Regions from separate parts of the Leptolyngbya sp. AS-A5 genome, predicted to be linked through region 4. Evidence: predicted binding sites of a transcription regulator. Region 4 holds the regulator's gene; each other region holds the start of a gene.
The links. Region 4 encodes NtcA, which controls nitrogen genes in cyanobacteria. Its sites were predicted from a motif close to TTTGTANNNNNNNNTACAAA; they were not measured.
Positions count from the first base shown of each region.

Region 1: a site for NtcA is predicted at 3,289-3,308, ahead of NC980_RS05275 (TIGR00300 family protein). Genes of this name have one in related genera too.
Region 2: a site for NtcA is predicted at 2,418-2,437, ahead of NC980_RS25515 (MSMEG_0569 family flavin-dependent oxidoreductase). Genes of this name have one in related genera too.
Region 3: a site for NtcA is predicted at 3,303-3,322, ahead of NC980_RS05210 (ferredoxin--nitrite reductase). Genes of this name have one in related genera too.

Region 1 covers NZ_JAMPLL010000003.1:133,034-138,897, reverse strand. The annotation lists gene NC980_RS05280 (MATE family efflux transporter) at 1-1,046, shown strand, start outside; gene NC980_RS05275 (TIGR00300 family protein) at 1,114-3,222, opposite strand; gene ftsH (ATP-dependent zinc metalloprotease FtsH) at 3,694-5,616, opposite strand; gene NC980_RS05265 (Uma2 family endonuclease) at 5,793-5,864, shown strand, end outside.
Region 2 covers NZ_JAMPLL010000061.1:3,301-9,164, forward strand. The annotation lists gene NC980_RS25500 (ATP-binding protein) at 1-181, shown strand, start outside; partial or broken gene NC980_RS25505 (IS1 family transposase) at 376-576, shown strand; gene NC980_RS25510 (GAF domain-containing protein) at 888-2,318, shown strand; gene NC980_RS25515 (MSMEG_0569 family flavin-dependent oxidoreductase) at 2,502-3,785, shown strand; gene NC980_RS25520 (MSMEG_0572/Sll0783 family nitrogen starvation response protein) at 4,052-4,534, shown strand; gene NC980_RS25525 (Nit6803 family nitrilase) at 4,536-5,597, shown strand; gene NC980_RS25530 (MSMEG_0568 family radical SAM protein) at 5,628-5,864, shown strand, end outside.
Region 3 covers NZ_JAMPLL010000003.1:120,909-126,772, forward strand. The annotation lists gene NC980_RS05205 (CmpA/NrtA family ABC transporter substrate-binding protein) at 1-1,157, opposite strand, end outside; gene NC980_RS05210 (ferredoxin--nitrite reductase) at 1,234-3,177, opposite strand; gene NC980_RS05215 (ubiquinol-cytochrome c reductase iron-sulfur subunit) at 3,431-3,859, shown strand; gene NC980_RS05220 (hypothetical protein) at 3,937-4,173, shown strand; gene NC980_RS05225 (HEAT repeat domain-containing protein) at 4,349-5,656, shown strand; gene NC980_RS05230 (Uma2 family endonuclease) at 5,653-5,864, opposite strand, start outside.
Region 4 covers NZ_JAMPLL010000022.1:36,399-42,262, reverse strand. The annotation lists gene NC980_RS19900 (DUF885 domain-containing protein) at 10-1,758, shown strand; gene NC980_RS19895 (Holliday junction resolvase RuvX) at 1,755-2,171, opposite strand; gene NC980_RS19890 (DUF3084 domain-containing protein) at 2,205-3,602, opposite strand; gene ntcA (global nitrogen regulator NtcA) at 3,727-4,398, opposite strand; gene NC980_RS19880 (DUF3488 and DUF4129 domain-containing transglutaminase family protein) at 4,769-5,864, opposite strand, start outside.

The sequences.
Region 1 (5,864 bases), on a different contig from region 4:
CGATCGCCCTATTCGATTCCGTGATGCAATCCTTGGGTCAAGAAGTGGCGATCGTCAAACTAGCAAATGTTTATCTCGATATTTTGCTGTGGAGTGTGTTTCCATTTTTGGGGTTTGCCATGCTGCGGGGTGTGGTTGCAGCAATTTCTGAAACCCGCCCGATTATGATCATTGTGATTGCTGGAACTTTGTTTAACATTGTTGGCAACTATGTGCTGGGGTTTGGTCAATTTGGGTTTCCGCGTTTAGAGTTAGCAGGACTCGCGATCGCAAGCGTGCTGAGCTTGTGGGGCATGTTTCTCGCGCTGGTCGGCTATGTCTTGAGCCATCCGAAGTTAAGGCAATATCGATTCTGCGATCGTATCTATCCGCCTCAACCGCAGGAGATTTACGAATTGCTCAAGATTGGCATTCCGATCGGTGTGTTCTCCGCGCTTGAGATTAGTGTTTACACCGCTTTGACCTATGCAATGGGACTTTGGGGTGCAACGGGTTTAGCAGCACATCAGATTGTGATGCAGACAATCAATCTGATCTTTATGGTTCCATTGGGAATGTCGTTTGCGACCACAGCGCGAATCGGACAATGGTTGGGACAGCGTAATCCTGTGGGCATTTGGCAGGCAGGAAAAGTAAGTCTCAGCGTCGGAGCGATTTGGACAGGATTGATTGCACTGTTGCTGGTACTCTTTCCGCGCCCGATCGTCGGACTATATCTTGATGTTCAGTCACAAGAAAATGCGGAAGTCATTGGATTAGCGGTCTCAATGTTGCGGATTGGAGCGATCGCGCACTTCTTTGATGGGGTGCAAAAGATTGCGTATGGTGCGCTGCAAGGTTTGAAAGATACTCGTGTTCCGATGATCGTGAGTTTGCTGTGCTATTGGTGCGTGGGATTGTTTACGGCTTATGTGCTGGCGTTTCCGTTGCAGCTAGGCGGAGTCGGATTGTGGCTGGGGATTTTGCTTTCGGTTGCGATCGCGGCTGTTGCGTTTGTATGGCGATTTCAACGATTGACCTCGAATCGAATTGCGAATGCGAGTTGATAGGTTAAAACAATGAGACATCCAGAATCTCCTCCAGATGTCTCATTGTTTTAGCGATAGTTCACACCTAAACTTTCTCAGCAATCTGATACGGATTGGTTAGTTTCTCAAGCTGTTGGATCAACAAGCTTAGGAACAATCCTACATCTGTCACCACGCCGATCGATTCGATCGAACCTCGATCGCTCAGCTTCGTCACTACGGCTGGATTAATATCCACACAGACCATCTTCACACCAGAAGGAGTCATGTTCCCAACTCCGATCGAGTGCAGCATCGAAGACAGCATCAAAATCATGTCTGCCCCTTCAATCAAACGAGCATAATCCTGCTGTGCTTCGATCAAATCCATTTTCGTATCGGGTAACGGGCCATCATCTCGGATTGATCCCGCTAACGAGAACGGGATGTTATTACGAACGCACTCATAGAGAATACCGTTCTTGAGAACACCTGCTTCAACCGTTTTGGCAATGCTACCGTAACGGCGCACCATGTTAATCACCTTCAAGTGATGGCGATGTCCACCCCGCACTGAAACGCCGCGCTTCATATCCACACCGAGCGACGTTCCTAGCAGCGATTGTTCCATGTCGTGAACCGCGATCGCATTTCCACCCAAAAGCGCCTGAACATAGCCTTCCCGAATCAGTTTCGCTAGATGTTCACCACCGCCTGTGTGAATCACAACAGGCCCTGCTGTTACAACTACACGACCGCCTTGATCTCGAATTTGCCGCAGTTCCCAAGCGATTTGCTCGACGACTAATTCAACCCGCCGTTCGCTCGATACACCTGCACCCATAAAGCTGAATTCCTGAGTGTTGCGTTGTTCACGCGAGGATGACTTACGGATTGTGCGAATGCCTTCGACTCCGACCACGACACGATCGCTCGTCGTCAAATCTCGCAGCAATTTACATTGTGCGGATTGACCATCCGGAGAAACCGCGATCGCGCCGTCCATGCGTTGACGATCGACTTTTACCCATTCACCGTTGACTCGAACTTCAGTTGGGTAAATCGTGGTCACATAGAAATCATCGGGCGCAACGCCATTTTGAATGACAGGTTCAAGCTCGGCATCACAGACTTCTTGAGGACGCGGCAATGCACCCAGATCAATCAACTGCGACATAATCGTTTCCATCACTTCATGCGATGGAGCCGTGACTTTCACTTCTGCCGATGAGGTACTTTGCCGCTGAGTCCCTAAGTTGAAGTTCAAGACTTGGAAGCTACCGCCTGCTTCGACAATGATATCGAGCGCGCGATTGATCACACCTGAATCGAGCAAGTGACCATCAAGTTGCACAACTCGGCTTTCGATCGTCGCACTCGCATGGAGTTCCACACGGACGGGTTCTGTCACGCGCAACGTTAAGCATTTCGCGGCACCCCCAGCTTTGAGAAATTCGGTTAGCGGGGTTTCTAGTACCTGAAATCCTGCATCTGCCAAGCGCTGTTTCAGGTCTGCGCTGGCTTTGTTCATAATCACAATGTGATCCACGTTTACCGCATTACAAGCAAAGTTGACGGCATCTGGCTCAGAGATTGCAATGCGCTTTTCAGCCGGAACCCGCATTTCGATCAACCGATTAGAATACGCATCAAAAGCAGGTGGATAGTACAGCAGATAGCCATTGTTCAACGGGCAGAAGCAAGTATCGAGATGATAAAACCGATCGTCCATTAATCGCAGCGATAGCACCTCGACATCGAGCCATTTTGCTAAATAAGGATGCGAATCGAGTTCTGACCGAAAGCCATATCCCGCCCAAAGCCAGCGACCTTCGCGATCGAACAGTGCATCGCCCGCGCCTTCAAACGGCAATTCTGGCGGCAGTTCGTGAACCGTAAAGCCATTCTCCTCAAACCAAGCTTTGAAATACGGTTCTTCGCCTTGGCGCTCTTTGTGGTAGAAGCGACTGAGAACAGCAGTTTCACCGAGAACTAAGCCTGCATTTGCGGTGAATACCATGTCTGGAACGCCCTTCTGAGGCGGCACCAAATCAACGATCGCGTGTTCCTTGATCAAGTGATGCAGTCCTTGCCATTGTTCCACCGCGCGATCGCGTGAAGACTTGTGAATGTTGCCTTCCATCCACGGATTAATCACATAATCCACATCGTAATGGTCAGGCGCACACATCAGAATCCGAATCGAGGAGGTCATAGAAAAATCTGGGTAATGGGATAATCTAGGCAATCTACAAGAGTGAACGTGAGTTTGATCCGCGAAGTTGTATCGGTCAATACGGAAGCTCTAGGACACGGTTCGTGTTAGAAAGCGTGAATCCAATCCATTCTATGAACAAAAGGGAGTGGTTCTCGACAAATTTTAGGGAATAGTTTGAAAGGCGTTATTCACAAATCAAACCACATCAAATTGGGATACAAAAAATTGGGATACAAAAAACCCAGTGGCGCGACACCACTGGGCTGGTAGCTGTGAAAGTTGATACTCTCTAATGAAATGACTTATGCGCTAATCATCGCAGCGCCGATGCAATTCCTCATCTGTAGAATCACCGAAATGTGGTTTGCAAAACGCTGGAAGCTTCGAGAATCATGTCAGAGAATCCGTATTCACACGGTGTGTTTTCGCGCTGCGTTTGAAGATGATTAGAAGTTTTTCGATCGTTCATTATGCAACGGCGTGCAACTCTGTCGCATTTTCAGTAACCTTACCCGTCTTTAACCAAGCTTCTAGTTCAGCAGGCGGTTGTACTCGACTTAACTCAGCCCGCAATGCTTCACCTTCAAGCACTTCTCGCTCCAGCAAGGATTGAGATAGTTCTTCCAGCAGCGATCGATTGTTCTTCAGAATCGCTAAGGCAATGTGATGCGCGTTATCGACGATCGCTTTGACTTCGCGATCGATTTCTTCAGTCACTTTCGCGCTGATCTGACGACGCGAAGGAGCGTATCCTTCGATGAACTGCTGCTGCATTTTCTCAAAGGCAACCGGGCCTAACTCCTCGCTCATGCCGTAGATAGTCACAGTGCGTTCCGCAAGATCCGTGGCTTTTTGAATGTCGTCACTGGCTCCGGTTGAAACCTTACCGAAAATGACTTCTTCTGCCGATCGACCGCCTAGCAAAGTGGCAATCCGTCCCCGAATTTCGTCTTCTGCCATGAGGAAGCGATCTTCTTCTGGTAATTGCAGCGTGTAGCCTAATGCACCTACGCCACGCGGGACGATCGAGATTTTCTCAACCTTACCCGCGCCGGGCATCAATACCCCAATCAGCGCGTGTCCCACTTCATGATGGGCGACAATCTTCTTCTCAGTTTCGTTCAAGATGCGCGATCGCTTCTCAAGTCCTGCGATCACACGCTCGATCGCCTCATTGAAGTCTGCCATCACCACAGAATCGCGATTGTTTCGAGCCGCAAGCAGCGCTGCTTCATTCACTAAGTTGGCTAAGTCTGCACCTGCAAATCCAGGAGTGCGAACCGCGATCGTTGAAAGATCAACATCGCTTGCTAATTTGACGTTGCGAGCGTGAACGTTGAGAATCGCTTCACGCCCAATCTTGTCAGGACGATCGACGACTACTTGACGATCGAACCGTCCAGGACGACGCAGCGCTGGATCTAACACTTCTGGGCGGTTGGTTGCTGCCAGCAGAATCACACCCGTATTCGCATCAAAGCCATCCATCTCAGTCAGTAACTGGTTTAGCGTTTGTTCGCGTTCATCGTTGCCACCGGCGAAGTTTCCAGAACCGCGAGACTTACCAAGCGCATCTAACTCATCGATAAACACGATACAAGGCGCTTGTTGTTTCGCTTGTTCAAACAAGTCACGAACGCGAGAAGCACCAACCCCAACAAACAGTTCAATAAACTCAGAACCCGAGATCGAGAAGAATGGAACCCCTGCTTCTCCAGCGATCGCTTTGGCTAACATCGTTTTTCCGGTTCCAGGAGGCCCAACCAGCAAGACTCCTTTCGGGATCTTTGCCCCTAAGCGTGAATATTTCTCCGCATTCTTGAGAAAATCAACAATCTCTTGCAGTTCGGCTTTAGCTTCGTCTACCCCTGCCACATCAGTAAACTTCACGCCCGTTGTGCCTTCTGAGTAGATGCGGGCTTTACTTTTTCCAACGGTGAGCGCTGCGGCTCCGCCTCCTTGACGGTTAATAAAGAAGCTGTAGATTCCAAAGAAAATCAGCGGCGGTAACACCCAGCTAAAAATTGTACCAATCCAGCCGTAAGGACTTGGCGTAGGCGCGCTAAATTCAACATTGTTATCGCGCAGAATCTTCGGCAAATCGAGGTCGATCGCCACCGGAGCTGTAGTATACACCGGAGCACGAGTCCCATCCTGAGCAGGTTGTGTTGACTTCAGTGTGAATTCAATTTTGTCGTTTCCAATAATTGCCCGATCGACATTGCCCGATCGCACTTGAGAGACGAAATCACTATAAGCAACTTGCTGAGATTGTGAACTAAAGCTTGGCACCACAAAATTCAGCAGTAATAGTAACGCAAATACAATCAGCAATCCGCCTCCGAACTGCCGAGGGCGCTGAGTGCGCTTATTGTTTGTTTCTACTGGCATTGCGGATTTATCCCGAATCGTTTTCTCCATTGTAGAAAATGCACTGCGATCGCTCCCGTCGGAACGCTCTGCCAAAAGGTAAGGATTTCCGTACTTTATCGGCTGTTTTATTTGCAGAATTAGGGAAAGTAGCTGTTCTCTGTATGATTGAAGTAAAAATCAAGAATGCAAATTTTATGCTTTTAGGACTAAAGCGAATTGAGGTTCCACCAGGGCAGCGAGTCTTGTTACAGGAAGTTTCCTGGGAA
Region 2 (5,864 bases), on a different contig from region 4:
TGACCACTTGTTCACCACGAAGGCAGTCGGGAAAGGAACCGGGTTAGGAATGGCGATCGCTTGGTCGATCGTGGTTGACAAGCACGCGGGAACCTTGGAAGCTAACTCAACACTTGGTCAGGGGACAGAAGTAGTCATGACACTTCCAGTGCAAGTAACCGTTCCAGCATCTTCTACATAAGATGTTGAATTGCACGCTCTTTTAGATTTTCCCGGTAATCTCGGGAGGCTAAAGAAAATCGGCATTGCTGAATGAGAAGATGAATCATCTTGGAACAGGAACATCCCAAAATTTGAGATAGTGAATCAGCAATCGAACTGAATGCTTCAGCATTTGGCGTTGCATAATGGAGAGATGAATTGAGGGAATTCTCGATGCAGTGCCCAGAATGCCAGTCTACTCATATTTGTAAGAACGAAAAACGCAAAGGCAAGCAAAATCACATTTGCGTGAACTGTGGACGACAGTTCATTGACTGCTACGAACCGCCCCAAGGATACAGTGATGAAGTCAAACGCGAATGTTTGCGGATGTACACCAATGGCATGGGATTTCGAGCAATTAAACGATTAGAAAGCGCCGCTCAAGTCTGGAACCAGCATCCGACACCGTTTGAGGGGGGTGGCAAGCGAGCAGCACGAAGACAACGGGCAAGATTAAGACGACAGCAGCATTGCTTAGGTGGGTCAGGAGCTTGTATGCAGATCATCAACGATTTGCCGGCTGCTGTAAATGGCGATATTCATGCCAAATGACCCACTAGAGGAAATTGAGCTTCCACACCCTACCATTTTTGCGACACAACCTGCGAGACCGTAACCTGAAATACAAGGTAGGAGTTCGATCTAAGGGTTAATGGAGAAGACTTGATGGGTTCTAAAAATCTGTGATTAATTCGATCGCCGAGCAGTTTAATGCCCCACGACTTCTGTTTGATTTACAACGAGGCAACGAGATCGCCCAAACGATCGCGGGTTGTCTTGATCCAGAAGTCATTGCCAGTCGGGTGACGGACGGGTTAGTCGAAAAATTTGACTGCGCTTTCGCGCGGATTTGGCTTCTAGAGCCGGATCAAGCTGTGTTGAGACTGGTTGCATCGTCAGGAATGTATCGCCACATCAGCGGCTCTTTTGCCAAGGTTCCAGTGGGCACATATAAGGTCGGTAAAATCGCTCAAAATGGCGTTGCCTTCTTGAGCAACAATTTAGCTGATGAGGCTTGGGTTGGCAATCGAGACTGGGCGATCGCAAATCATATTCATGGGTTTGCAGGGTATCCATTAGCAATTCAGGGCAAAGTCCTTGGCGTTTTGGCGACCTTCAGCCATCGCCCTCTAGAACCGGAGTTTCTGGAGGTTTTGCAGACGCTCTGTACTGCTGTGTCGATCGCTCTAAAAACGACTTTACAGCATCAACAAGAAAAGCAAAGCTGGCAAGCTCTAACCCATCATCCCGTTCTCAGCCAGCTTTCGTTATCCGATCAAATCGCTAGTATTCTGCCGATGGCTCGATTAACGCTCGTGGGAACCGAGCAACCCCTAAGCCTCTCGCTGATCTATGTCTTGTTACGGGCTGCCGAAAGATTGAACCAAATCAAGTGTGCCTACTGTCGGCTCATCTACGAGGCAGAAGCCGTTACTTTAGAAACGATTCTTCCCGCTTCAGATCTGCCCACCCCGTATCCTATAAACCGGATTGAAACTTGTTTCAGTGACTTGATGTTCTCTATTTCTGCTCTGGGAGGAGTGCTGCAAACGCAACCGGATGTGAATCAACGATCGATCCAGGTTATGCTCAAACTTCCCCATTTACCGACATCGCCAGGGCAGCCTTTACACATTCGCTGTGAAGCGTCTGTCCTGCAAATGGCATTCACACATCTCGCTGTGCTTGCAGGACTCAGGCTGTCTGATGCCACAGATGAGCAGGCTCCGTTACTCACTGATGATGCAACGCAAGTGCAATCTGGGAGACGAGTATTGTGGATACAGCACGGCAGTCAGACTCTTCCCAAAGGAATCAAAGCGAGGATTACCCTCTCCACTCGTCCGGAGCAATTACGAGAGGCTGTTGCTGCCGTGATGCAGGGGCAGACCTGGGGCATGGGAGTAGAACCCGAAGGGCAGCCTTCCCTCTCAGAACGAGAGCTAGGGATTCTGCTGCTGCTGTCACAGGGATTGCGCGATCGAGAGATTGCCAGCCATTTGCTGATTAGTGAAAGCACCGTTAAATTTCACATCAACAGCAGCCTTGCAAAACTGAAGGCAAAAACTCGCTATCAAGCGTTGCATCAGGTGACGCGGAATGGCTGGCTTTGAAGCTTCTAAACTATCTAAATCGATAGTTAGGTGCTTTCTGCTTAATGCGATCGTAAGCTTGTAAGCCTTGCGGTTATCTATACCGTTAGATCGCAGCTTTTCGTATTGAGAAACACAAAAGATCAATTTCACCTGCGCTTACGCTGACAACAATTGAATCAAGTTGTTTATGGTAAAGCGCGAATGAAAAATCATTACTCGGTTGCGATCGTCGGTGGAGGGCAAGCGGGTCTATCCATCAGTTACTTTCTGAAGGAACGTGGCGTTGACCACATTGTTTTTGAGAAATATCAGATTGGGCACTCCTGGAGAGCAAAACGCTGGGACTCCTTTTGTTTAGTCACACCCAACTGGCAATGTCAACTACCGGGGTATCCTTATCCGGGTTCCGACCCGCATGGTTTCATGGCAAAGGATAAAATTGTCCAATACATTGAAAGCTACGCTGCATCCTTTGATCCGCCTGTCCAAGAAAAGGCTGAAGTTACACGACTCTGTCAGAGCGTTGATCAAGATTCGTTTGAATTGACAACTACGATCGGCAACTACACCGCCGATCAGGTTGTCATTGCTTCCGGCTGTTACCATACGCCGAAAATCCCGAGACTGGCTGAACGGTTGCCAGAATCGATCGTCCAGATCCACGCTTCCGAGTATAAGAATCCCCAATCCTTACCCGACACCGCCATTCTTGTGGTTGGTACAGGACAGTCGGGTTGTCAGATTGCAGAAGATTTGCACCGAGCAGGCAAGACTGTGCATCTTTGTGTGGGAGGTGCGCCACGATCGCCCCGACGGTATCGCGGCAAAGATGTGGTGGAATGGCTGGATCAAATGGGCTATTACGATCTGTCGATCGATGACCATCCTCAGAAAGAAAAAGCTAGACGCAACACCAATCATTACGTCACCGGACGCGATGGTGGACGAGAGATTGATCTCCGCCAGTTTGCTTTAGAAGGAATGCGTCTTCATGGCAGATTGAAGCAAATTAACAACAGTACGCTTGAATTTCAGGACGATCTCAAACACAATCTCGATCAAGCCGATGCAGTCGCAGAAAATATCAAAAAAAGCATTGATGCCTTTATCGAAAAGCATCAAATCGAAGCTTCCCTAGATCCGCTGTATGCTCCCGTTTGGCAACCTGAGGCAGACATCCTGACGCTGGATTATGAGCAGGCAGGAATCGGAGCCGTAGTTTGGTGTACAGGCTATGAAATGGATTTTCGCTGGGTTGAAGTGCCTGTGTTTGATGGCAAAGGCTATCCAGGGCACGATCGCGGCATTACCCCCGTTAAAGGACTGTATTTTCTGGGGCTTCCCTGGCTCTATACTTGGGGTTCTGCCCGCTTTTCAGGCATTGCCCGCGATGCTCATTATCTAGCGGATTACATCACATCCCGGCAGAAGTCTAGTCATTCTAACGATTGGAGCATTGTCAACGAGTTTTTACTGGGTTCTTAATTGACTGCCTCAAAATTAGCGCTCAAATGGCGATCGCAGATGCACCCCGCACAAATAAAGAGCGCTTTGAGTTGGTGCTGTTGCGGTATGACCTATCGAAATCGATAGGTATTTCCCGGATTCTGCAATTTCTATACGACAGCTTTTAACCGCCCCTACCCTTATTGCTAGATCTGAACGTTTCGTATCTAGAAATACAATCTTGGCGTAATTCAGCCTTTAATCTCCTCACAGTTCAAGTTTGTGACAAATCTAAGGAGCCAGTCATGCCGGAAGTAACTGCTGCCGCCCATCAAGTCGGTGACTTTTTAGTTGATTACGAAGAGAAAGTATTTCCTGATGTCAAAGCAGAACCGGGAGAGAAAGCATTAGTCACGTTTCACACGGTTGCCTTTGAAGGGTCGATCGGGTTTGTCAACCTTCTGCAAGCCACTCGTCTACTCCGTAAAGGATTTGAAACCTCGGTGCTGCTCTATGGACCGGGTGTGACCTTGGGAGTCCAGCGTGGCTTTCCTAAACTGGGTGATTCTGCCTTTCCGGGACATCAAAATTTCAATGATCAATTGAGCAAATTCATGTCAGAAGGCGGGAAAGTCTACGCTTGTCGCTTTGCCTTGCAAGCCCTCTACGGTCACGGTGAGCCATCGCTGATTCCTGGGATTCGTCCCATCAATCCATTGGATGTGTTGGATCTGATTCTGATGCACCGCAAGGATGGCGCATTTATCTTAGATACCTGGACGCTTTAAAATGAACGATTCCCGCACGATTCGAGCCGCCGCTGTTCAAATCAGTCCCGTTCTATTCAGTCGGGACGGGACAACGGAGAAGGTGTTGCAGGCGATCGCGACCGCAGCGAAAGCTGGTGCTCAACTGGTTGTTTTTCCAGAAACCTTTGTTCCTTACTATCCCTATTTCTCCTTTGTGCAGCCTCCGGTGCTGATGGGCAAAGACCATATGCAGCTTTATGAGGAAGCTGTGGTTGTCCCCAGTCCCGTGACAGATGCCGTGAGTCAGGCGGCTCGATCGTACGGTATCGTTGTCGTTCTAGGCGTAAATGAGCGAGATCAGGGTTCGCTCTATAACACTCAACTGATCTTTGATGCCGATGGCACATTGCTGCTGAAGCGGCGCAAAATTACCCCGACTTACCATGAGCGCATGGTTTGGGGACAGGGAGATGGGTCAGGCTTAAAAGTGGTCGATACCGCGATCGGCAAGGTGGGATCTCTCGCTTGTTGGGAACATTACAACCCACTAGCCAGATTTGCGCTGATGGCACAGCACGAGCAAATCCACTGTGCCCAGTTTCCAGGTTCAATGGTGGGTCAGATTTTTACCGACCAAATTGAAGTCACCATTCGCCATCACGCCCTAGAAGCAGGCTGTTTTGTCGTCAATGCCACCGCTTGGCTTTCTCCGGAACAAGTCGGGCAGATTACTTCAAATGAGCAACTGCAACGAGTGTTGAGTGGGGGATGCAACACGGCAATCATTAGTCCTGAAGGTAATCACCTCTGCACACCGATCACCAAAGGGGAAGGTATGGCGATCGCCGACCTGGACTTTTCGCTGATCACCAAGCGCAAGCGCATGATGGATGCGATCGGTCACTATAGTCGCCCTGATTTGTTGCAGTTGCGGGTGAATTTAGATGCTTACAGCGTTACGACGAGTACAACCTCTAGAACCACGAGCGACCCGACGATCGCGGGCGAGTTTCATCCTCTAGCAGAGACAAACTCAGCCGCACCCCTCATCGACTCAAAATTTCAAGTTCCCGGTCTAAAGGAAGTTCCAAATCTCTCTTAACTTACCTCTGACTCCTACAGCGAAACCTCGATGGACAAACAACAATTAATCACTGAGTTGCAAACCCACGGATTGAAATGGGTTGAACCGACCGTCGGGGCAATGGGACGCAAGGGCGGAGCAGGTCCCTCTGATCACAAAGCAATTACCGTAGATGGGACAACGATTATGGTGCCAATCTACACCGAAGCGGCAGCCCGATCGCCCTATCAAGCAATCCTCGATCCTGCAACCGATCGCACCCTGCTTTACTCTCAAGATCAAGAG
Region 3 (5,864 bases), on a different contig from region 4:
AATGCCTTCACATCGGTACTGCCATCCAACTTGCCCCAGCGCATATTCTCGGTGATGAACCAAGCATCATGGCTCTTGAAGGGATAAGCCGCATTTTCACGCCAGAACTTCATCAGCAAATCACTGTTTTGCAGGGTGCGACCATTGCCCATATCAAAGTTGCCTTTTGATCGATCGATAATGTCAGCAACCGGAGCCTTGACATACTTGTCTGCTGAGAGAATCTGGCACATCTCCTGTTTGTTTTCGTCTTTGTCGCACCACATTTGCGCTTCGAGGACTGCCATCATAATCGCCTTAGCTGCTTTCGGGTTCTTGTCTACCCAGTCTGCTCTCATGCTGAAAGACTTTTCAGGATGGTTTTTCCAAAGCTCACCTGTGGTGACTGCTGTGTAGCCGAGCTTCTTGGACACTAAGCGATCGTTCCACGGCTCACCCACGCAGAACGCATCCATCGTCTTGGTTTCCATGTTGGCGACCATTTGAGGGGGCGGTACAACTACGAGATCCACATCCGTATCCGGGTTAATTCCACCTGCTGCCAACCAGTACCGCATCCACAAATCGTGTGTTCCACCAGGGAAAGTGATCGCCGCTTTAAATTTCCTACCTGCTGCTGCTGCTGCTGCGATCTTGTCTTTTAACGGAGAACTATCAACCGCAAGTTTGAGATCAGCATAGTCATTCGAGACTGAAATGCCTTGACCGTCAGTGTTCAGGCGACCCAAGATGTACATGGGTACTGGGGTGTTGCCTTTCGTAATCTTTCCGGTGGACAAGAAGTACGGAATTGGAGTGAGAATGTGAGCGCCATCAATGCCACCTTTCTCAGAACCAAGCTCTAAGTTATCACGCACCACTGCCCAAGAAGTCTGCTTGCCTACAGACACATCTTTCATGCCGTACTTGGCGAAGAAGCCTTTTTCCAACGCAACAATCAAGGGAGCCGCATCGGTCAGCGCGATAAAGCCAAGTTTAGCGGTGGTCGTTTCTGGTGCATCTGCTGCACTCACGTTTACAGCAGGAGACGCATTCGTCGTAGAAGAACTGCTCGAAGCACTTTTATTCAAGCCTGTGCTGCAACCATTGATAATCAGCGTACCTGCTGCGGAAGCACTTGCGGTCAAGAGAAACTTACGTCTTGAAAGATTAGACATGGATGATGGTTAGAGAAAGTGTACTGGGAATAAAAGGGAAAGCACAGCGAGTGCTGATGTGTAGGGGCGAACAAACTTAGGCATCGAGAACGATGCGATCGACGGGACGAGCAATGCAAGTTAGGATCTTTCCGGCGGCTCGATCGCGCTCGTCTAGTGCATCCGGTTCACCGTCGTAGCTAACTTCACCTTCGAGTAGGGTGCATTTGCAGCTACCGCAGGTTCCAGAGCGGCAAGAGCTATCGATCGCAACCTCTGCCTGATCGGCAACATCAAGAATGAAGTCATTTTGAGTACAGGTTACATCTTTACCTGACCGAACGAAACTTACGGTAGCGGGTGTTACCACTGGCGTTGGCACAACCCTTGGAGAACTGAGAACATACTCAAAGTCTTCGGTTGTCGATTGACCGTTGGGCGTTTCGGTTGCGGGTCGATCGAGGGTAATCCATGCTGCTTGAGCAAGTCGGGCGGATTCGGGCAACTCTGACCAAGGACGTGCGCCGAACTGCTCAATTAAGATCTCTTGCAAAATCGGCTTAAGGTCTTCACAGGGAATGCTTTTTCTCACACAGGTTCCAAGCTCAGCGTGTTTGCCAACTTTGCCACCCATGTAGAGATCCACTCCTTCCACGGTGCGACCGTCTTTGCGAACTTTTGTACCCATCAGTCCGATGTCCGCCACCTGCGGTTGTCCACAAGAGTTCGGACAGCCTGTCCAGTGAATTCGCACCGGACGCGGACAGTGCAATTCTTGTTCGAGCTCTTGCATCAAAGCGACTGCACGATTTTTGGTTTCAATCAGGGCAAAGTTACAAAACTGTGCGCCTGTGCAAGAAACTAAAGCGCGGGAGAGATTTTGCGGCTCGATCGAAAACCGTTTGACGATCGGCTCTCTCAGCAATGCTGAAACGCGAGAGTCTGGAACATTGGGAATGATTACATTCTGTTCCACGGTAAAGCGAACTTCGCCACTGCCGTAAACCTCTGCAATTCGAGCCAGATCAAACAAGTCTTGAGCGAATAACCGTCCCACGGGAACGTGCAATCCGACATAGTTAAGTCCCGGCTGTTTTTGAGCATGAATGCCGATGTGATCGCGTTTGTTCCAAAGAATCTCATCTTTCAGAGCAGCAGGCGTGAATTTGTAGCCTAAGCGGTTTTCCACGGCTTCGCGAAAGGCATCGAGACCCAAATCATCAATCAGCCACATTAAGCGGGCTTTCTGGCGATTTGATCGCAAGCCCAAATCGCGATACACGGTCAAAATCGCTTCACAAACGGCGACGACATCACGCGGATCAACCCAGGCATTTAAGGGAATCGCTGCATCGCAGCGCTTTGCTGAGAAGAATCCACCGACTAAGACATTAAAGCCGAGCGTCCCCTCTTTGTAAGCAGGCACAAACGCGATGTCATTGATTTCTGCATGAACCGAATTATCGCGACAGCCTGCGATCGCAATGTTGAACTTACGCGGCAGATTGCTAAAGCTCGGATTGCCACGACCATTGTTCGTGATCATATCCTGCACTTTCCGCACCAGTCCGCGGGTGTCGATCAACTCATCCGCATCAATCCCAGCGACGGGCGATCCGGTGATGTTGCGAACGTTATCCATCCCGGACTGAACGCTCGTTAATCCAGCCTGATCGAACTTGCGGAAGATTTCCGGTAAATCTTCGATCCGAATGCCGCGCAGTTGAATATTCTGGCGCGTGGTGATGTCCGCATTGCCGTCATCGCCATAACGCTGTAGGATTTCTCCTAACACTCGCGTTTGCCCACTGGTCAAAATTCCATTCGGAATTCGCATCCGTAACATGAATTTGCCAGGGGTAACGGGGCGGAAAAATACGCCCAGCCATTTCAAGCGATAATCGCGATCGGTTTCATCCATTGCTTCCCAGCCGAGATGAGCGAACTGCTCTAGCTCTGCTTTCACCGCAAGACCGTCTTTCTCTGCTTTGAGTTTTTCAAACTTATTCTGAGTGGGCGCAGATGCAAGGGTGTCTGTCATGGATTGAGCCTATAGATAAAGGTGTTCCAGAGCGAACACAAGTCTGATCGTTTCGTCTCCCCAATTCGATGTCTTTGGATGCGACGTTGACCATGCAGTAAAGGTAAGCGGGATAAGAGAGAAAATTCGTAGCTGTTGTTACAAAGTATGTCGTAATATGACGTTTTTGCATAATGGCTATTCGTTTTCGTCATCTGCCCCTAGAAAGAGGTTCGCCACCGTACCTTAGAACAAAGAGGAAAAGGAGAACGCGATGCGTCGTCGAACATTTTTATCGTGGGCTGGAGTGGGTTGGCTGATGAGTCGAGTTCCAGCCGGATTGACTGCATTTCTTGCGGCTTGCACGGGGCGCGGCAATGAGCAAGCAAACGCTAAGAGACTTGAGACGGTGGGAACGATCGCAGAACTCGATGCCAAAGGTTTCCTACAAACCGAGTCCCCGGCTCCGATCGTGGTGATTCGCAGTCCATCTGATCCAAAAACGCTGATTGCAGTCAATTCGACTTGCACCCATCAGGGCTGCTTGGTCGGTTGGAGTAAAGAGCGTAAATCGTTCGTCTGTCCCTGTCATGGCGCGGCATTTGCTGCGGACGGTACAGTGCAAAAAGAACCAGCCGCGAAACCGTTAGAGACTTATCCGGTTCAGATAGATGGACAGAATGTTCAAGTGAAATTAGGTTAATGCGCTTTTGGATAGAGGAAGGTCGATCGGCATTGATCCATCGTTAAATCAGACCTAAATCATTGGAGGTTTGGCTTATGACTCAGGCTGCAATTCGGAATGAAGCCATTAGTAACCTTGAGTATGACTTGCTCACAGCGTTGCAAAATAAGGCAGAAGCGGTAAAAGCATACGAAACGTACATCAAAGACGCAGAACAAATGCAGTCTCAGCCCTGTGCTGAACTATTCCGCAAGCTGAGAGATGCAGACATGCAAACGGCTCAAGAAATCCGTCATCATCTTCAACAAGTGATGCAAAACGGTAAAATGTAAAACAGAATCTAAAACAATGAGTGCGGTGGGGATTGATGCTCTGCCGCACTTATGCAAACATTGCAATCAATTGATGCGTTTTTGTCAATGACTGCCAAGACGATCGCCGACTTCTGTGGCACAGTAACATCAGACGATGAATGCTGATGTGTGATCAGAATGGCAGGCAAAAATTGTGCAGAACTTAAGATATTCCGAGATTTTAGAGCAGGCTCAGTCCGCAGCAAATCAGCAGGACTGGGGACAGTTGAGCTACAGATTGCAGCAGATTCTCTTAAACGATGAACTGGGTGAGACTGAACGATCGTTGTTCTGCAATCCAAACACTACGACTGTGCTGCTCGACTTAGCAATGCAGGTGCTAGAAGGCGGCAGTTTTCAGGAGCGCTGGGAGATGGGTAAGCTCTTTCCAAGCTTTGGGACGGATGCGATCGCACCCTTAATTGAACTGTTAAACGATGAAGAAGCGGAGTTAGAAGCACAATGGTTTGCGGTTCGTATTTTAGGCAGCTTTAAACATCCACAAGTGCTTGAGGCTTTGATTGAACTGCTAAAAAATTCCCAGAGTCAGGAATTAAATTCGATGGCAGTTTCAGTGTTAGCCAGCATGGGAAAATCTGCTGTTCCAATGTTAGAGCCATTGCTGGTAGAAGTTTCTACGCGACTGTTTGCCGTTCAAGCGTTGGGACAGATTCGGCGATCGGAAACGGTTCCATTGTTGATGCAGGTGGTTCATGATTCAAACGCTCAGGTTCGCGCCATTGCGATCGAAGCACTCAGTAGTTTTCATGCACCTGAGGTTGTGACTGTTCTCATTGATGCACTGCAAGATCCAGTCGCACAGGTTAGATTAGCTGCGGTCGCTGGATTAGGGTTTTGTCAAGATTACCCAAATTTAGTGACCTATCTTCGTCCGATGCTGCTGGACTTGAATCTTGAGGTGTGTCGGCAAGCTGCGATCTCGCTTGGCAGACGGGGAACTTCTGAAGCAGCAAGGGCACTGTACGAGACTTTGAGATCGCCGCATACTCCAAAAAATTTAGCGATCGAGCTAGTGCGTGCATTAAGCTGGATGAAACTGCCTGAATCTTTGAATTACTTAGAAGATGCGTTGTTACAGTTGGCGCTGCCGGAGGCGATTCAACTCGAAATTATTCAATCGATGGGGCGGATTGACTCAGACACCCTAAAGTTTCAAGCAACCGGAATTCTGTTAAATGTTTTGCCGCTTTTGCGTTCCGCTGTGACTCGACAAGCGATCGCGCTTTCTTTAGGACAGTTAGGCAATGTGGAAGCTTTAAGTCCTCTGATAGCACTCTTAGCAGATGCAGAGGATAGTGTACGGTTTCATGCAATTTCGGCATTGAAAACACTGAACGCAGAGTTAGCTCATCAACAATTGAAGCGACTTGCCAAAGTTGAGCCAGAAGAGTCCAGGCTAGGACAAGGAATTGCGATCGCACTTCGAGAATGGAACTTTTAGATCGATTGTTGAAAGGTTTGTACTGCTTCTGCAAAGTCGGTTTCAGCGATTAAAATACAGCGCTGCAATAGATTGATATCCAAGCGATCGAGTCTTGGTAGTTCGCTACGATCGATTTGCTGATAGCCTTCTTCGCGCAGGTGATAAAGCTTTAGAACGCCATCCTCGCAGAACCACACTTCAGGCACACCCAACGCCCGATACTTCG
Region 4 (5,864 bases):
CACTGATTTATGGTTCGTGCTCTCCGGCTCTCGCGCAAAGTTCCCGTTTTGCTGGCGATCGCATCGTTCATGGTCGCGATCGCGATCCACTCCATTTCAGAACTGATCGCATCGGCAAAACCTAACTGGATCACAAGAAGCAATGAAAATACAAACCTTCTAATCAAAGCTGAATCAGAATCAAACTGCACAGATCAACCCACACTCAGCCAATCGCTGCTGAAACTAGATACAAACTATGTGCAATGCTACGAGCGAAACTTAAATAACGCAGTTGCAACACTTCAGACAAAGCGAAAGCAGGAAACTGAGCCATCGGTCAAACTTGATCTAGAAATTCTGATTCAATCAGCAAACGAGGAATTGCGATCAATTCAACTCGATCGACGATACCGTTTGCCTTATGTGAATTTAGCTAGAGAAATTAACCGCAGCATTGATGATCTCAACAAGCGCGATTTAACCAAGCAGCTAAAGCGAATTAGCGGAGAAAATACAACTGCGATAGCGACGATGGCGATTCAAAGAATGCGAGAGAGCATGACGCAACAAAACGTTTTCTTTCCCGAAAAATCGCAGCTTGAAAAAGATCTAGCAAATACAACCATTCAACTCGAGCAAATCAAGCAACGCATCGAACAACAGAAAATTGATCAATCAAGTTACACCAAGCTAAAAGCACAATTAACCGAATATACAAACTTTGTTCGGCAAGAAATCCTACCCAAAGCCAGAACCAGCTTCCGCTTACCGAGCGAACTTTATGCAGCAGAACTCGCAGAACGAGGAGTCGAAATCCCGATCGACGAACTCCTGCAAAATGCCCATTCTGCCTTTGCCGCCATTCAACAAGAAATGAACGTGCTTGCGCCACAAATCGCCAGACAAAAAGGCTTTCAGGCAAAAGACTATCGCGACGTAATCCGCGCTCTCAAGCAAGAGCAATTACCGAGCGATCAAATTCTGCCGCACTATCAGAAACGCCAAAAGGAAATCGAAGCCATCATTCAGCGTGAAAAATTAGTCACGCTCCCGAAACGCCCCTTAACCATTCGGCTCACCACCGATCGTGAAAACGCAATTTTTCCCGTTCCGCAATACCATGCCCCCAAAGCTTCAAGCAAAACGGCTGGAACCTTCATCATTCCCCTCCTAAAACCAGACCCCCAACCCCGTACCTACAACGATTTCACCTATCCCGCCGTTTCCTGGACGCTCACTGCTCACGAAGGCAGACCCGGACACGACCTTCAGTTCACCACGATTCAAGATCAAGGCATTTCTGAGGCTCGATCGAAGTTCGGCTACAACCCTGCCAACCACGAAGGCTGGGCACTCTACGCCGAAGCGATTACCCTACCGTTCATGCCGATCGAAGGGCAGTTTATCTCCCTACAATTTCAGCTATTGCGGGCGGCGCGTGCCTTCTTGGAACCCGAACTGCATTTAGGTAAAATCTCGACGACCGAAGCACTGCGCATTCTCACCGAAGAGGCAGGCTACTCAAAGTTCTTCGCTCAGCAGGAAATCGATCGCTATACCGTCCGGCTTCCCGGACACGCTCCCTCTTACTTCTATGGCTATCAACGCCTGATGCAGCTTCGCAGAAATGTCGAACGACAACTCGGCGAGAAATTTGACTCCCAAAAGTTTCACGACTTCATTTTGACTCAGGGGTTCATGCCACAGCGATTGTTGCGTCAGGCAGTGCTAGAACAATTCACTCAAGCCCGTCTAGGCGATGAATCGATCCCTTAGCTCACCAAGCGTTCTAAGTACCGTTCGATCAGCAAAATCGCCACAATATCATCGATCGCCCTCGGCGGCGTTCGCATTCCTTGCGGGATCAACCGATTCAACCCTTCTGGCGGATAAAGCTGCCAATAGCGATCGCGAGCTTCTAAGGAACTATTGCGCTCATCCACCGTGACAATTCGTAGCGGCTCACTCAATTCACTCTCGATTTTGAGCTTCCAATCTTTCGAGGAAGTCTGATCCCCCATCACCAATAGCGAAATCGGATACCGCTCCCGCAAGCCTTGAATCGTCGCGATCGTGCTTTCGGCGCTGATCACTTCATGATAGTAGAGGCGGCGATCGACCCCCATGACCGCTAATCCACACTTTTGCCGCCCTGGATCAAACCCCAGAATTACTGGCTGTTCCGCCATGCTGCGTCTCTACTCCCCTATTCGCTGGATATGTTAGCTCGATGCTCTCAGCACCACTTGTCCGTTTTGAACTGCCACTAATTCTATTTTGAGCGGCCCAGCCGTGTATGTGGTATCCGATGCGATCGCTCGCAGTTCAACCGGAGTGGGATAGCGCCGCAGCTGGTCAATGAATGATCCTAATGTAAGCAGTTTTTCGATTTGAATGTTGTCGTTCAAAACGCCAGCGACACGAGCGCGAGTATTAGAAACAGCAAGCAGTTCTTGAATCGACCGTTGGAAGTCCTGCGGTGCAAGCTTGGAGGGATCGATCGTTTGGGCAGCGATCGTCTCTCCCGCAGAAAACACAACCCGATTGGGGACTGCACTCATATAAACAAACACGGGTTTGTTTTCGCCTTTGACATAGTTTGCGAGGGCTTGTACCCGAACCAGATAATCTTGACCATTCCTGATTTGTTGAATCAAACTTTCAACTTCCGTCGTCCGAATCTGCACAATTTGCAGATCATCTCGTCCGAGCCGCAGTGCCTCAACCGCAGAACGATTTGCATATTGCAGGAGTTGATCGATCGCTGCTTTCGCACCTTCTGAATTCCCTACGCGCACCACGCCAGAAGACAACACTTGTGTCCGATAAATCGCCAGATCGCCGCTGCGAATTAGTTCGACATCCCGTTCAATTTGCTGCAGTGTCGCAGTTAGGCTGGCTCGTTGCGCCTCTAATCGCTTCAGATCCGTCTCACGCTGCCCAATCACCTGATCGCGCTCATTAATCTCACGATCGCGTTGTTCAATCAGTTTGGTGCGTTCGGCAATCTCTGCATCGCGCTCGGCGATCTGCTGCTTGACCTGATCGCGCTGCATAATCAGGGTCTTTTGTTCCGATTGCAGTTGATTGATATCGCTGCGGAGTTTTAATGCTTGACCAGACACCGCGATCAGTTGACGACGCGTGAGATCACGCTGCGCTTCGGTGGTGCGGAGTTGAGCATTGGTTTCTCGTTGGCGATCGATTGAAGTTTTCAGATCGGCATTGATTCGCTTTAGCTGTTCCTCAACTTGGGCGCGTTCCGATCGGGCTTCTGTGAGCTGTTTCTCAACTTGGGCTTTCTGAGCATCGGTCGCCTTCAGATCGGTGGCAGCTTTTTCCAAATCGCGTCCGCGATCGCGCAGTTCGGTTTGGATTCGCCCAAAGTTCAGCAGCATTTCGCGAAAGGTTTTACTTGCCAGCAGCAGCACTCCTAAAGTTGAGGCAGAAATCAGCGTTCCGGTCAAAATGGTGACTACGACCGCGGTTTGCTTCGGACGAAGATTAAACAAGCTAAGCCGCGCTTTTCCCACACGAGTTCCCAAGCGATCACCCACTGTTGCGATCACTCCACCCAACACCAACACCACCAGAATTAAAATCAGCCCGACATCGGACATAAGACTCCCAAGAGATCCTTAGACCAGCACTTTTACACTGGCAAGGCAATTCTAGATCCGCCTATCATTATGCCTGTTCGATTTATACTTCGGGCGGGTCTTCAAGGAAAGAATTCTAGTCCAATTAGGTAAACTGCTGACTTAGCGTTACCGGATTGTGAACGGTGATTTTTTTCTTGTGAATCGAAATCATTTTGTCCTGACGCAAATCTCCCAGTAAGCGCGTCACCGTCACGCGAGTCGAACCGATCGCTTCAGCGATCGCTTGATGCGAGAGTTTGAGGTCAATCATGATTCCCTCTTGCGATGGGACTCCAAAATCGCGGCAGAGAATCAGCAAAAAGCTCACCAATCGCGATCCCATATCCCGGTGCGCTAGGGTTTCGATCATCATCTCGGTTTGCAAAATTCGCGAGGACAAGCCTTTGAGCATCAGCATCGAAAGTTCGGGGTTTTCCTTCAGTGCTTTCTCGACTTGCTCGATCGGGATCGAAAGCAACTCAACCGGAGTAAAGGCAACGGCGTGATAAAAGCGATCGGCTCTTTGTCCGGTAATCAGTGACAGCACCCCGAATACGCTGTTTTCTCTCAGCAGCGCCACCGTAATTTCTTCGCCTGCTTCGTATACCCGCGACAGTTTGACGGCACCCTTGACCAGAAAATACACTCGTTCTGCCGGATCTCCGGGAAAGAAGATTGTTTTGCCCCGTTCAAACGTCTCAATCACGGGAGGATATGCACTTCCTCCAATCTGACGGAACATTGCTGCAAGCGGTCTATCCTTGGTCACAACCATTTCTTTCCTTGTCGTGTCGAGTGCTGGATGAGTTTACGAGCCGGTCAGCGATCGAGCTTTGTAAACAATTGATGACTTTAGACCACTAAAACTGAGTCACCGAATGCTTTTTGTACACTGCGCTACATTTTAGCCGTGATCCTGAAAATCTCTGGGAATTTTCTACTTTCGAGCGTGTTTTTTTCGGCACGCTTAGATTCTCCCTCTCAGGGCTGAATAATTTCGGAAGATTATACCGTAGCTCGAATCGGGTGTCGATAGTGTCACTTGCACCCATTCGAGCGGATTCCTTTGTGCTGCTGAAGTCGAGACGGTTGCTATCCGAAACGAATACTGCCAATGGTGTTGCCTTTGGCACAGGCTTACTCATTTACTTTCGCTGAGGTTTTAGTCTCTTCAACTGATGCCGCAGCGCTTCAATTTCAGGTTTTTCTCGTCCGTAGCGCCACTTCACATACGCTTGGGAAATGTCTTCGATCGCACCTGCTTGCTCTTGAGTCCGCATGGTTTTTGCTCGTCGGGCATATTCTAGCGGCGTATCTGCTGAAGATTTACGAGTGCCTTGCGCTTCGAGGCGAGACAGCATTTGCTGATAAAGCCGCTCCATCGGTGCAAGCTTCTGCAACCGCTGGTAAGTTTGCCATTTTTTCCAGCCTTGACCACACAGCCAAACCAGCAAGGCAGTGCTAATCATTAGCAAACACGCGGTAAAGAATCCACCTAATCCTTGAGTAAACAGCGCCAAAAACCAGCCGATCGCGCTCCTGATCGTCTGAATTACTTCGCTGATCCAAGCCGTTACAGGCAGAGGTAGCCATCCCGCGACCCAGTTCCAAAATCGCTGCAACAGACTAAAGGGCTGATATTCCTCGATCGACGGCGGAATCAGTTCATGTCCCGGAATTGGGTTGATCGTGAACCATCCCACGCGCGGCACGAAGATTTCTGTGATCGCGTAAGCATCGGTATTCTTCACAATGTACAGTCCGGTGAAGGGATTAAATTCTCCGGGCGCATATCCCGCTACTAATCGCGCCGGAATGCCAATTGATCGCAGCATCATCGTCAGCGTCGTAGAAAAATGATCGCGATCGCCGCCTTGATTTTGCAAAAATGCTTCGACGAGATCTTCACCCGGCTTCAGCAAATCCAGGTCTTGCCGAACCTGATAACGCTGCTTCAAATACTGCCCCAGATAAAGCGCCTTTTCATAATCGGACTCGATCGGCTGTTCAGAAGTTGCCAGGATTCGCTTCGTTTCTTTAGCGACATTCTGAGCAATTCCCGCCGGAATCTGTAAGTGTGGACTCTCTTTTGGATACTGCGCTCTGGCCGAATACAGCCGCAGCAACGTGCGATCGCGATACGGCACATCCGACACCACGGTATAAGTAATGCCATCGCCCAGCTCGATCGGCGCACGTAATCCTGCTTCGGGGTCGATCGCAATTTCATCGGTCGGGAAA